DNA from 3 places in the Rhizobium sp. N324 genome. Region 2 is predicted to be linked to each of the others. Evidence: riboswitches for the same ligand, from Rfam matches in the RefSeq annotation. Region 2 holds a riboswitch; each other region holds the start of a gene.
What was found. A riboswitch is a leader RNA that binds a small molecule or an ion and turns the genes downstream of it on or off. The one in region 2 is predicted to bind cobalamin.
Positions count from the first base shown of each region.

Region 1: linked by a shared signal. The riboswitch ahead of cobU (bifunctional adenosylcobinamide kinase/adenosylcobinamide-phosphate guanylyltransferase) and the one ahead of nrdH (glutaredoxin-like protein NrdH) in region 2 are both predicted to bind cobalamin.
Region 3: linked by a shared signal. The riboswitch ahead of AMK05_RS13570 (ABC transporter substrate-binding protein) and the one ahead of nrdH (glutaredoxin-like protein NrdH) in region 2 are both predicted to bind cobalamin.

Region 1 is NZ_CP013630.1:2,665,434-2,669,830, forward strand. Features, by position in the region: gene cobN (cobaltochelatase subunit CobN) at 1-478, opposite strand, end outside; gene cobW (cobalamin biosynthesis protein CobW) at 483-1,532, opposite strand; gene cobU (bifunctional adenosylcobinamide kinase/adenosylcobinamide-phosphate guanylyltransferase) at 1,537-2,061, opposite strand; cobalamin riboswitch at 2,352-2,748, opposite strand; gene AMK05_RS12865 (chloride channel protein) at 3,030-4,397, shown strand, end outside.
Region 2 is NZ_CP013630.1:4,156,919-4,161,315, forward strand. Features, by position in the region: gene nrdE (class 1b ribonucleoside-diphosphate reductase subunit alpha) at 1-1,750, opposite strand, end outside; gene nrdI (class Ib ribonucleoside-diphosphate reductase assembly flavoprotein NrdI) at 1,729-2,133, opposite strand; gene nrdH (glutaredoxin-like protein NrdH) at 2,150-2,371, opposite strand; cobalamin riboswitch at 2,635-2,860, opposite strand; gene AMK05_RS20015 (heavy metal translocating P-type ATPase) at 3,282-4,397, opposite strand, start outside.
Region 3 is NZ_CP013630.1:2,803,490-2,807,886, forward strand. Features, by position in the region: gene AMK05_RS13560 (ABC transporter ATP-binding protein) at 1-388, opposite strand, end outside; gene AMK05_RS13565 (FecCD family ABC transporter permease) at 385-1,416, opposite strand; gene AMK05_RS13570 (ABC transporter substrate-binding protein) at 1,422-2,438, opposite strand; cobalamin riboswitch at 2,611-2,867, opposite strand; gene blh (bifunctional sulfur transferase/dioxygenase Blh) at 3,328-4,397, opposite strand, start outside.

The DNA of each region.
Region 1 (4,397 bases), 1.5 Mb from region 2:
GCATCGCCCCGGCATAATCAAGAAAGGCGCGCGCATTGGCATCGCCGCCCTCGATCAGATAGGTCCAGAGCGCGTTGAGTTCGTCGAGCCCGACATTCGAAAACGGCGTCAACCCCGCATCCGGCCTGGCATCGCCGGGCAATACCGCAATCAGCGCGCCATTGCGGGCCGCACAAGCATGCAGTGCCTCCAGCGCATAATGGAAATAGCTGGCGCCCCCGAGCGCCCGCACGATGATGAGCCTGGCATGCCGCGCCGTGCGCTCGACATAGGTATCGACCGACATCGGGTGCTTGAGGCTCATGAGACTGGCGAGCCGCAGCGAATGCGGGCCACCGCAGGCGCGATGGGCGGCTGCGATTGCCGCCAACTCGCTGTCGGCGGCCGACAGGCACAGGATATCGCCCGGCGTCTGGCCGAGGTCGATCGCCTCCTCGCCGTCGCTGATCGTTCCCTGCTGGGCCAGAAGCAGATGCATCCGTTTATACCAGCGCCTCGATCGCCATCCGCACAGCAGCCTCATCCATCTCATGCAGGCCGATGACGACGAGACGTGTGCCGCGCTGTTCCCCAGGCGTCCAGGCGCGATCGAAATAGTGGTCGATGCGGCTGCCGACGGCCTGGAGTTGCAGGCGCATCGGCTTGCCGGCAACGTCGACGAAGCCCTTGAGGCGCAGCACGTCATGGGTTGATATGATGCTCTTCAGCGCCTCGACGAAACTGGCAATATCGGCGACCGGGCCGAGATCGACGACGAAGCTATCGAATTCGTCATGATCGTGCGGTGTGCCGTCCTCATGCTCGAGTTCGTGATGCGACTTGCGATTGGCGATATCGTCCTGCGTGCCGATGCCGAGACCGAGCAGGATGCCGGCCGGCACCTCGCCGTTCCTCGCCTCGATCATTGCCGGCTTGCGTGCAGTGCGGGAAGCGACCTCGTCGCGCACCCGGCTAAGACCGGCCACGTCGATCAGGTCGGTCTTGTTGAGCACGATCAGATCGGCGCAGGTGAGCTGATCCTCGAACAGCTCCTCGATCGGGCTCTCGTGATCGAGCGATTCATCCTCACTCCGCGCTGCCTCGACAGCATCGTGGTCGTCGGCGAAGCGGCCGGCGGCGACGGCGGCGCTGTCGACCACCGTGATGACGCCATCGACGGTGACCTGGGTGCGGATGTCAGGCCAGTTGAAGGCCGCGACCAGCGGCTGCGGCAAAGCAAGGCCGGAGGTTTCGATGACGATATGGTCGGGCCGCTGTTCCCGTTCCAGGAGCTTTGTCATCGTTGGGATGAAGTCGTCGGCAACTGTGCAGCAGATGCAGCCATTGGTCAGCTCGATGATATCGTCCTCGCTGCAGTTTTCTGCGCCGCAGCCCCTCAGCACCTCGCCGTCGACGCCGAGATCGCCGAACTCGTTGATGATCAGCGCGATCTTCTTGCCGCCGGCATTGGTGAGCAGATTGCGGATCATCGTCGTCTTGCCGGCGCCAAGGAAACCGGTGATGACGGTTGCGGGAATTTTCTGCTGGTTCATGGATTTAACCCTTCATTTTCAGCGGCAATCCTGCCGCGATGAAATAGACTCCGGCGGCCTTTGCCGCGATCATCTGGTGGAGACGGCCGGCATGATCGCGAAAATCCCGCGCCATGCGATTGTCGGGCACGATGCCGAGGCCGACCTCGTTGGAAACGAAAACGAGCCGCGCCTTCGCGTCAGGCAGGAAATCAGCGAGCGCCGTAAACTCCGCGGTCATATCCCGCTCCTCCATCATCAGATTGGTGGCCCAGAGCGTCAGGCAGTCGATCAGCACGATACGCCCCTCGCCGTCGATGGCGGCAAGCTTGCCAACGAGATCGAGCGGCTCCTCATGCGTCGTCCAGGAGAGGCCGCGATCGGTCCTGTGCTGGGCAATGCGCGCCTGCATCTCGTCGTCCCAGGCCCGGCCGGTCGCGAGATAGTGGCGGTCGAGGCCGGTTGAAACGACAAGGTTTTCGGCAAAGCGGGATTTGCCGGAGCGTGCGCCGCCGAGGATAAAGGTGGTGTTGGTCGAAGCGATCGTCATACGCAAGCGCTCCCGCTAGAGAGGGCGCGGCGGCGCCACATCCCTCTTCTCCCCAGCGGGGAGAAGGTGCCGGCAGGCGGTTGAGGGGGTGAGCGGCGAAGCCGCGAATGCACTGAGCACAAGCGAAGGGCAAAATGACGGAGGCGCCGTGCGGCCCCCTCTTCGGGCCACCTTCTCCCCGCGGGGGAGAAGGGGAAATCCATACGCACCACACAAGGCAGCGCCGAATTCAATCGTTCAGCCAAAACAACCTCCGTGCTGGCAGCGGGTCTCTTGCCCAGGGTTGGGCTTCTCGCCCGGCACGAATGGCAGGTCTCCTGGCTCGCGGTTGTCGGCCGCAATCGGGGCAGACCGGAAACCGGTCGCCCCTGATCGTGCCGGCGGATCTGCCTCGCCTTCCCGGCCGCATCGGTGAAGAGGTGGACGATTCGTAGAAATAGAGGCGTCCGACCCCGGTTGATCACAATGCATGTCCAGTGGCTTTTCCGGCATGTCGCCCGCCCTGCCCGCCTGCACCATTGCAGACTGCCGGCCGGAAGGGCTGGATGCCGGATGGAAGACCCTGACCGCTCTACAGTCGCGGGGTCGGCTGTGATGAAGGCGCCCGGTTTGGGTCCGCCCCGTCACATTCCCTTTTCATCCGGAAAGGCATAACACCGATCCGGAACCATCCGTTATATCCGAGGATGGTCAGATGACCATCCTCGTGGGATGGCCAAACGACCATCCGTTGAGGGATGGTTAGGCAAGCCTGGGGATGGAGTCAACGGCCTTGGTGTGACTGCGAAGCTGGCCGGCCGAAAGAGGGTGTCGCATAAAAACGACTTATTCTAGCTAGAAAGTCTTCTTAGATCAGTAGCTTACGTCATAAAAATTTAGCCCGACCGCCGGGTTTTTGCCGCAATTCCATCGCAAGCGGACAGCACCCCCGCCCTTGACCGGGCCTCTCTCCGCCTAGTTGTCTAGCCATGCTTATGAAATTGGATCGGCGCCGTTTCCGTGCGCTGCGTGTCTTCTTCGACCCGGGGCGGCTGCGCGCTCTGACTCGCCGCAGCGAAGTCGGCCTGTCGCTGGCGGGCGCCGTCGTCGGCATCGCCTCAGGGCTTGCGGTCACCGGCATGAGCTACGTTTCGAATGAGCTGCACCAGCTGGTCTTCGGCATACCGGACAGCGAAAGGCTGAGCTCGTCGGTGATCGACGACAAGCTGCTGCTGCTCTCCGCCCCCGTCATCGGCGGCATTCTGCTCGGGCTGTTGCTCTTCATTTTGGCCAAGCGCCGCAAGAAACCGATGGTCGACCCGATCGAGGCCAATGCGCTGCATGGCGGCCGCCTGTCCTTGACCGACAGCATCATCGTCGCTGTGCAGAACCTGATCTCCAACGGCTTCGGCGCCTCCGTCGGCCTGGAGGCCGGCTACACCCAGCTTGCCGCCGGCCTCGCCTCGAAATTCGGCCTGAAACTGCAGCTCCGCCGCTCGGATCTGCGCATCCTCGTCGGCTGCGGCGCAGCCGGTGCCATCGCCGCCGCCTTCAACGCGCCGCTGACCGGCGCCTTCTATGCTTTCGAGCTGATCATCGGTACCTATACGATCGTGTCGCTGACCCCTGTGGTCGTCTCGGCCCTCGTTTCCACTTTGATCGCAAGGCTGCTGGCCGAAGGCGATTTCACCATCGATATCGGCAGCTTCGGCGCGGTCGTGCCGGCCGATTATATCCCGGCGCTGCTGCTTGGCGCCTGCTGCGCCGGCGTCGGTATCCTGATCATGCAGGGCGTCTCCTTCGTCGAAGAACTGGCACGCAAGAGCTCGATCGCCCCGCCCTTCCGTCCCGCCCTCGGCGGTATCATCGTCGGGCTGCTGGCGATGATCTCGCCGCAGGTGCTGTCGGCCGGCCACGGCGCGCTGCATCTCAACCTTTCCCGCGACGTGGCCATCCCGGCGCTGGTCGGCCTCCTCCTGTTGAAATCCTTGGCCTCGGCGATCTCGATCGGCTCGGGCTTCAGGGGCGGCCTGTTCTTCGCCTCGCTGTTCATGGGCGCCCTGCTCGGCAAGCTCTTTGCCTATTGCGGTCCCTATTTCGCTGATGCGACGCTGACGCCGGTCATCTATGCCGTGGTCGGCATGAGTTCGCTTGCCGTCGCCGTCATCGGCGGGCCGCTGACGATGACGTTCCTGGCGCTCGAAATTACCGGCGACTTCCCGATCACGGCGCTGGTGCTCGCCGCCGTCATCACCTCCTCGCTCGTCGTGCGCTCGACCTTCGGCTACTCCTTCGCCACATGGCGCTTCCATCTGCGCGGCGAAAGCATCCGCAGCGCCCATGACGTCGGCTGGATC
Region 2 (4,397 bases):
CCTGCGTCGGAATATGGATTGCTGATTCGTCGAACAGCGCCTGCACTGTCTCGGTCACCGGCTTCCATTCCTTTTCGGTATATTTGTCGAAATAGTCGCCGGAGGCATATTTCGAATTTTCGAAGCCCTTGAAGCTTTGGCCTCGTTCGACCGCCAGCAGGTTAGAAGCGCGGATCGCGTGATAGGTCACCGTATAGAAATAGATATTGGTGAAATCGACGCCTTCCTCTGAGCCGTAGAAGATCCGCTCGCGGGCGAGATAGCCGTGCAGGTTCATCTGGCCGAGCCCGATCGCATGGCTCTCGTCATTGCCCTTCTCGATCGACGGAACAGAAGCGATATGGCTCATGTCGGAGACCGCCGTCAGCGCCCGGATCGAGGCCTCGATCGTCCTGCCGAAATCGGCGGAATCCATGGCCGCGGCGATATTCAGCGAGCCGAGATTGCAGGAAATATCCTTGCCGAGGTGCTTGTAGGAGAGGTCGTCGTTATATTCGCTCGCCTCGCTCACCTGCAGGATCTCCGAGCAGAGATTGCTCATGGAGATGCGACCCGCAACCGGGTTTGCCCGGTTCACCGTGTCCTCGAACATGATGTAGGGATAGCCGCTCTCGAACTGGATCTCGGCGATCACCTGGAAGAATTCACGCGCCTTGATCTTCTTCTTCGAGATGCGGGCATCCGCCACCATCTCGCGATACTTTTCCGTCACCGAAATCTCGGTGAAGGGCAGGCCGTAGACGCGCTCTACGTCATAGGGCGAGAACAGGTACATGTCCTCGTTGTTCCTCGCGAGTTCGAAGGTGATGTCGGGCACGACGACACCGAGCGACAGCGTCTTGATGCGGATCTTCTCGTCGGCATTCTCGCGCTTGGTGTCGAGGAAGCGCATGATATCGGGGTGATGGGCGTTGAGATAGACGGCGCCCGCCCCCTGGCGTGCACCGAGCTGGTTGGCATAGGAGAACGAGTCTTCGAGCAGCTTCATGACGGGGATGATGCCCGACGACTGGTTCTCGATCTGCTTGATCGGCGCGCCGGCCTCACGGATATTCGTCAGCGACAGCGCCACGCCGCCGCCACGCTTCGACAATTGCAGCGCCGAATTGATCGACCGGCCGATCGATTCCATATTGTCCTCGACCCGCAGCAGGAAGCAGGAAACGAGTTCGCCACGCTGCTTCTTGCCGGCATTGAGGAAGGTCGGCGTTGCCGGCTGGAAACGGCCGGAAATGATTTCGTCGACCATGTCGCGGGCAAGCGCCTCGTCGCCACGCGCCAGGGTCAGCGCCACCATGCAGATGCGATCCTCGTAGCGCTCGAGATAGCGCTTTCCGTCGAAGGTCTTCAGCGTATAGCTGGTGTAATATTTGAAGGCGCCGAGGAAGGTCGGGAAGCGGAACTTCCTGGCATAGGCGTGGTCGAACAGGTCGCGGACGAAATTGAAGGAATACTGGTCGAGCACCTCCTGCTCGTAATAGCCCTCGGTCACGAGGTAATCGAGCTTTTCCCTCAGATTGTGAAAGAACACGGTGTTCTGGTTCACATGCTGCAGAAAATACTGCTTGGCCGCCAAGCGGTCCTTGTCGAGCTGGATCCGTCCCTCATCGTCATAGAGGTTCAGCATGGCGTTCAGCGCGTGATAATCGAGCGCTTCCGCCGCTTTCAAAGGGCGTTCGCCGGTGGGATGAGCAAAAGTGTTATGCGGTTTTGCGCCCGCATCCCGCGTCAGAGTTGTTCCCGTGTCCAAAACCGTTCCATTCCGTGTTTGACGTTGGCGACATCCTCCTCCGTGCCCATGAGCTCGAACCTGTAGAGGTAAGGCACCTGGCATTTGCGCGAGATCACGTCGCCGGCGAGCCCGTATGTCTCGCCGAAATTGCTGTTGCCCGCGGCAATCACGCCGCGGAGGAGTCCACGGTTCTCCGCATCGTTCAGGAAACGGATCACCTGTTTGGGAACGGCGCCCTTGCCGTCGCCGCCGCTATAGGTCGGCACAACAAGCACGAAGGGTTCGCGGATAGGGAATGCGTCCGCACCGCCCGCCGGAATGCGCGCCGCGCGCAATCCAAGCCTGGCGACAAAGCGATGGGTATTGCCGGATCGGCTGGAATAATAAACGATCAGCCCCATCGCCTTTTCCCTCGGGTCAGGAGAGCGCGCTGATCATGTCGGGACGGAAACCCGCCCAATGCCGCTCACCGGCGATGACGACGGGGGCCTGCATGTAGCCGAGGCTGCGGACGCGATCGAGCGCTTCGGCATCCTGCGAGATATCGACGATGTCGTAATCGACGCCCAGACGGTCGAGGGCGCGATAGGTGGCGGTGCATTGGACGCAGGCGGGTTTGCTGTAGACGGTAACGCTCATCATGTTCCTCGTGATGTCAAAGAATTCAGGACGCAATACTGGGATCGGGCGCCTTGCGACGTCCGGGGCAACGTTTTGATGGTGATCTGGCAAAGTCGGCGCTTTAAACGCCTGATACGATCCCTTTCGGGATTTGCGCGGGCGGCGGCCTTGATATTCTGGACATGACTTCAACCCCGAAGTGCTCATGCGGACGTTCGGGGCAGCGCAACAGGCGCGGATCATTCCGCTTTCATGCACGCGACCTTCCGGACACCCCGCCGGTGGACATCTAGTTCAAGGCAGGTCTCCTGGCTCGCGGGTCGAAGCACCCTGCCCCAGCCTTCCCGAGGCATCATGCCTCAGTGACCTGAAATCGGACAGTTGCTCGCCGCTCACAGTTGCGGGGGCAGCTCCGGCCTTGTTGCGCCGTTATGGCGAAACGCACCGTATTCCCGTCTTAGCCTGCGATCCTGACGAATCGAAGGAACCTTGAACACTAGATATAGTATCTGAATCCAAAATCGCGTCAACGGGTGGTTTGCACATCTCGTTACGGCAGGTTTGAAATCACTGCGTTCCTGTGAAAAACATGGATAATAAAGGCTTAAACAAAACGAACTGCGGAGAAGGCCGTGATGAGCAGGGCAGCCTGGTCGGCTCCCAGGCTGCTGACAAACCACGGCCAAACCCGTGACGTCATCCTCGGCCTTGTGCCGAGGATCTACGGACGATCAATTAAGTATTTGAAAATAAATGTTTTCCTGTCAGGAAATTGCCGTGGTTAAATGCTCGGCACAAGGCCGAGCATGACGGAGGAGACTTTGTCGGCAAACCGAAAGCCGGCCTGACTGAGGATCGGCTCCGCTGTTTTCGCTTCTCGATCAGGCCCGAACCGGCAGCAGTCTTCACGCCGCCCCCGGAAAAACATTCATCCCTTTACGCGAAGCAATCGCAGCGCGTTGATCGTCACCAGCACGGTAGCGCCGGTATCGGCGAGGATCGCCGGCCAGAGGCCGGTGATGCCGGCAATGGTCGTCACCAGGAACACCGCCTTCAGACCGAGCGCGATGGTGATATTCTCTAGGATATTTCGCATCGTCCGTTTCGACAGTTCGATCATCCGCGCCACGTCGCCGACGCGGCCGTGCAGCACGGCGGCGTCCGCGGTCTCCAGCGCCACATCGGTGCCGCCGCCCATGGCGATGCCGATATCGGCGGCGGCCAGCGCCGGCGCGTCGTTGATGCCGTCGCCGACCTTGGCGACGATGAATCCCTGACGCTTCAATTCGCCGACGACCCGCTGCTTGTCCTCGGGCATCATCTCGCCGCGCCAGTCGATGCCGAGCATGCCGGCAACGGCGGCCGCCGTTCGTTTGTTGTCGCCGGTCAGCATCATCGCCTTGACGCCGGCCGAGCGGAGCGAGGAAAGCCCGGCCTCGGCATCCTCGCGCGGTTCATCGCGCATGGCGATCAGGCCGGCTGCCGCGCCATTGACGAGCAGCACCGACACGCTCTTGCCCTCGTCGTTCAATGCGGTAATGCGTGCATCCTTGTCGCCATCGAGTGCTTCGCGCTCGCGAGCAGCGGATGGCGACAGCAGATCGAGCGTCTCACCGCCGACTTTGCCGCTGACACCCTTGCCCGGCAACGCTTCCAGTTCGAAAGCCGGCGGCACGGGAACACCGTCCGCCCTGGCGCGGTTGAGGATCGCCAGCGCCAGGGGATGGCTGGAGCCCTGCTCCAGCACCGCCGCGCGCGACAAGACCTGCGCCTCGCTCAATCCGAAGGAAACGAGATCGGTGACCTGCGGCTTGCCTTCCGTCAGCGTGCCTGTCTTGTCGAAGGCGACCATCGTCACCTTGCCGAGCGTTTCCAACACCGCGCCGCCCTTCATCAGCAGCCCCCGCCGGGCGCCTGCTGAAAGCGAGGCCGCAATCGCCGCCGGCGTCGAGATGACAAGCGCGCAAGGGCAACCGATCAGCAGAATGGCAAGGCCCTTATAGATCCATTCGCTCCACGAGCCGCCAAAAAGGAGCGGCGGAAC
Region 3 (4,397 bases), 1.4 Mb from region 2:
CCCGCATGTCGACCCGTAACAAGGCCTCGTCGACGGCGGCATCGTCCTCCGCGCCCCAGGGCGACACCAGCCCGCGATGCGGCGTGCGGCCGAGCCGCACCACGTCGCGCGCGGTCAGCTGCGTCTCGGTCGTCGACTGCTGCTCGACGAAGGCGATGCGCCGTGCAAGGGCGGCACGCGACAGCGAAGCGATATCGTCTTCGCCCAGCCGGATGACGCCGCTGCGGACCTTGCGCAGCCGGCAGATCAGCCTGAGCAGGCTCGATTTGCCGGAGCCGTTCGGTCCCAGCAGGCCGAGCACCTTGCCCTTTTCGACCGTCAAGCTGACGCCGTTGACGATGACCGTGTCGCCGGCGGCAAAACTCACCGCGTCGATCGTAATGCTCATGCGCTCCTCCGCACGCGATAGAGGATGACGGCGAAGGCCGGCGCGCCGAAGAGCGCCGTGACGACGCCGATCGGCAGGACTTGCTGCGGGATGATGATGCGCGAGACGATATCGGCGCCGACCATGTAGATCGCGCCGCCGAGTGCTGTTGCCGGCAGCAGCCGCCGATGGCCCGGCCCGACGAGAAAGCGGGCGGCATGCGGAATGACCAGGCCGACGAAGCCGATCGACCCGACCATGCTGACGACACTTGCCGTCATCGCCGCCGTCAGGCCGAACAGCAGGATCTGGACGCGGCGCACGGCAATGCCGAGCGAGGCCGCGGCATCCGTGCCGAAGGCGAAGGCATCGAGCGCCCGGACATGGGCCATGCAGATGACAAAGCCGGCAAGCGCGATCGGCACCGAGAGATAGACATCCGGCCAACGCACACCGCTGAGCGAACCCAGAAGCCAGAACAGGATGCCGCGCGCCTGCTCAGCATTCGCCGAGGTCGTCACGATGTAGGAGGTCAGCGCATTGAAGAGCTGCGAGCCGGCGACGCCGCACAGGATGATGCGCTCGCCTGTTCCCCCTGCCCCCGTCGCCAGGAAGCCGACCAGCAGAAAGGCGACGACCGCGCCGATGAAGGCGCCGCTCGACAGGCCGAGAACACCGTAGCCGAAGCCGAGGATCATCACGCAGACCGCTCCCGTCGAGGCGCCGGCGGAGATGCCGAGCACATAGGGTTCGGCCAGCGGATTGCGCAGCAGCGCCTGCAGCACGGCGCCGCAGAGCGAGAGCGACGCGCCGGCGCTGGCCGCGACGAGCGCCCGGCTCAGCCGATAATCCCAGACGATGCCCTGGTGAATGCGGCTGAGTTCGAATTGCGTGCCGAACAGCCGGTTGGAGACCGCCTCCGCCGTCGTCGCCAGCGGGATCGCGATCTCGCCGATCGAAACCGCAACGCTGATCATCAGCCCAAGAAGGAGAAAGGCAGCAATGGTGAGCGCGCCAAGCGCCCACCATCCCTGCCGCCTGGCCGACATTGCCTTCACTGCGACAGGCCGAAGGACTTGATGCCCTCCGCCAATGTCTCGATGCCGTCGATCGTGCGGATCGTCGGGTTCATCGATTGCGCATCCATCATCACGAAGTGCCTGTTCTTGACCGCATCCAGTTCCTTGGTGACAGGATCGTTCTCGAGGAAATCGATCTTCACCTTGGGATCGTCGGCGGCGTAGCGGCGCCGATCCATGGTCGCGAGCACGATGACGGCGGGGTTCGCCTGCGCGATGGTTTCCCAGCCGACCAGCGGCCATTCCTCCTCGGTGGTGACGACGTTTTTCGCGCCGATCGTCTTCAGTATATAGGCCGGAGCACTGTTCTTGCCGGCGATGAAGGCGTCACCATTGACCTCTTTGCTGGAGAACCAGAAGACGACCGGCAGGTTCTTGCCGGATGCGCCCGCTATCGAGGCGACGGCATCGGCCTCGCGCGTCTTCAATTCAGCGATCAGCGCATCGCCGCGCGCCTTCACGTCGAAAATTTCAGAGAGCTCGGCGATTTCGCGATAGATCAGTTCCATCGTGAACAACTCCCCACGCACGCCGTCGCCGCCATCGGTGTTGACCTTAGCGACGCAATCGGCCGGCGAAAGATAGGTATTGATCCCGAGATCCTGGAACTGCTCCCGCTTGCCGACCGAGCCTTGCGCACCGACATGCCATTCGAACTCGGCCGCCACCAGGTCTGGCTCCTGCCCGACGACGGATTCGAAGCTCGGATCATTGTCGGCGAGACGCTTTATCCTGCTGTTGGCTTCGGCATATCGCGGCAGCACGGGACCGACCCAGACGGCCGTGCCGGCGATCTTGTCGGCAAGGCCGAGCGAGAAAAGAATTTCGGTCATGCCCTGGCCGATCGAAACGATCTTCGACGGCGCCTTCTGGAAGGTCACCTGCTCACCGCAATTGGCGATGGTCAAAGGATATTGGGTGGCGGCAAGGCTCGGTGCCGCAAGGCCGATCAGCCCGAAGGCAAATGTCATGGTGGCGAGAATCTGGCGCATGAAAACCTCGATTGAAGGAAAAGGCACGGTTATGCCGCACGCGCGGCCGAAGGCACGCTGACACGTGCACTAACCGCAGGAGGCCCAATCGAGACGGATGCATGCCGAAATTCGGCGAAGGTTCAGAAGGTCAATCATGTCTGTTCCTTGTCCGGGCATCCCCGCCCGGTTGATTGGATCGTGATTGACGGCAGGTCTCCTGGCTCGCGGATATAAGTCGCGTCATCCGCCTTCCCGCGATATCTCGCAGTGGCCGGGCCATAAGCCCTTCAGAAATGACCGATCGCTGGCCACACCTGAGATGATCGACAATCCGCTTACAGTTGCGGGGGCAGCCACGGTCTCGGTCCCTTACTGGGTCGTCCTCACCGCGTTCCCTATTAATCCCCTTGGAGTCATCTTCAGGGAACCGTCGCCCCCAGTTACGTCGCCTGCCCGCACGACGTCAATGATTATTGCGGAGGATTGGGTCTGGTGGGCGAAAAATGGAGACGCACCGTCGGAGCGCTGTCGGCCGGTATAATGCCAGCATCCTCATCCCCAGGATGGGGCTCTCTTAAGCATCCTCCCATTCCCACTGTCGTGGGCGCGGCATCCAGCAACCTCCCTCATGCTGAGCTGCGCAGCCCGAAAGGGCGAAGCCTCGAAGCACGCCGCAACGCTGCTCCTTGCCAAAAACGCATCCCGCTCTGCGAATGGAGCACCCGCCTCGCCTTTCGAGGCTTCAGCCTTCGGCTTCCGCACCTCAAGATGAGGCTCTCTTGAGCGTCGACACAAGATCCTCCCGTTCCCGCCGTCGTGGGTGCGGCACCCTCCGATCTTCCTTATGCTGAGGCGCGCAGCCGAGAGGGCGAAGCCTCGAAGCACGCACCGCAACGCTGCTCCGTTCCTACAACGCATCCAGCGGTATCTTCAGATACCGCCGCCCGTTCGCCTCCGGCTCGGGCAGCCGCCCGCCGCGGATGTTGACCTGCAATGCGTGCAGCATCAGCTTCGGTTTCGGCAGCGTGCGGTCGCGCGCCTGGCGCAGCGCCACGAAGCCGGCCTCGTCGATGCCTGATATATGCAGATTGGCGCGCTTCTGGGCGGCTACCGTGCTTTCCCAGCGCGGGTGACGGCCGCCGGGTTGATAGTCGTGGCCGGAAAAGAGCCGGGTCTCCTCGGGCAGCGACAGGATGGCCTGGATCGAGTGCCAGAGGGCGCTGGCGCTGCCGCCGGGAAAATCGGTGCGCGCCGTGCCCGAATCCGGCGTGAATACCGTGTCATGCACGAAGGCGGCGTCACCGATCACATAGGTCACCGAGGCAAGGGTATGGCCGGGCGAGAACATCACTCGGGCTTTGAGCCCGCCGATCTCGAACGTGTCGCCATCGGTAAACATCCGGTCCCATTGCGAGCCGTCGGTTTCGAGTGCCGGCCAGTTGTAGATCTCCTTCCAGAGCACCTGCACGTCGGTGACATGGGCGCCGATCGCCGTCGGCGCGCCGGTCTTTCCTTTGAGATAGTGCGCGGCGGAGAAATGGTCGGCATGCGGATGCGTGTCGAGGATCCACTCGACCGTCAACCCTTCGCTGTCGATATGCGCGAGGATGGCGTCGGCATTGGCCGTTCCGGTCGCGCCCGACATCTCGTCGAAATCGAGCACCGGGTCGATGATGGCGCAACGTTTCGTCACCGGGTCGGCGACGACATATTGCACACTGCAAGTGCGCGGCTCGAAGAAGGCCTTCACCTCAGCCGCCTGCCCTGCCCGCTTTTCCAGCCAGCGGCGCGCGCCGGCAAGATCGAAGCCGAGGTTTTGACCGAAGGCCTCGACATCCCCCGGCGGCATCCGCCCGTCGAGCACCTCTCCCAGCACATAGAGCGTCAGCGCCCGCGTGCCGCTCTTGCAATGAGCGACGACCGGCCCCTTCACCTGCGTCATCGCCGTCTGGAAGGCGCGGATATCGGCCTCGGTGA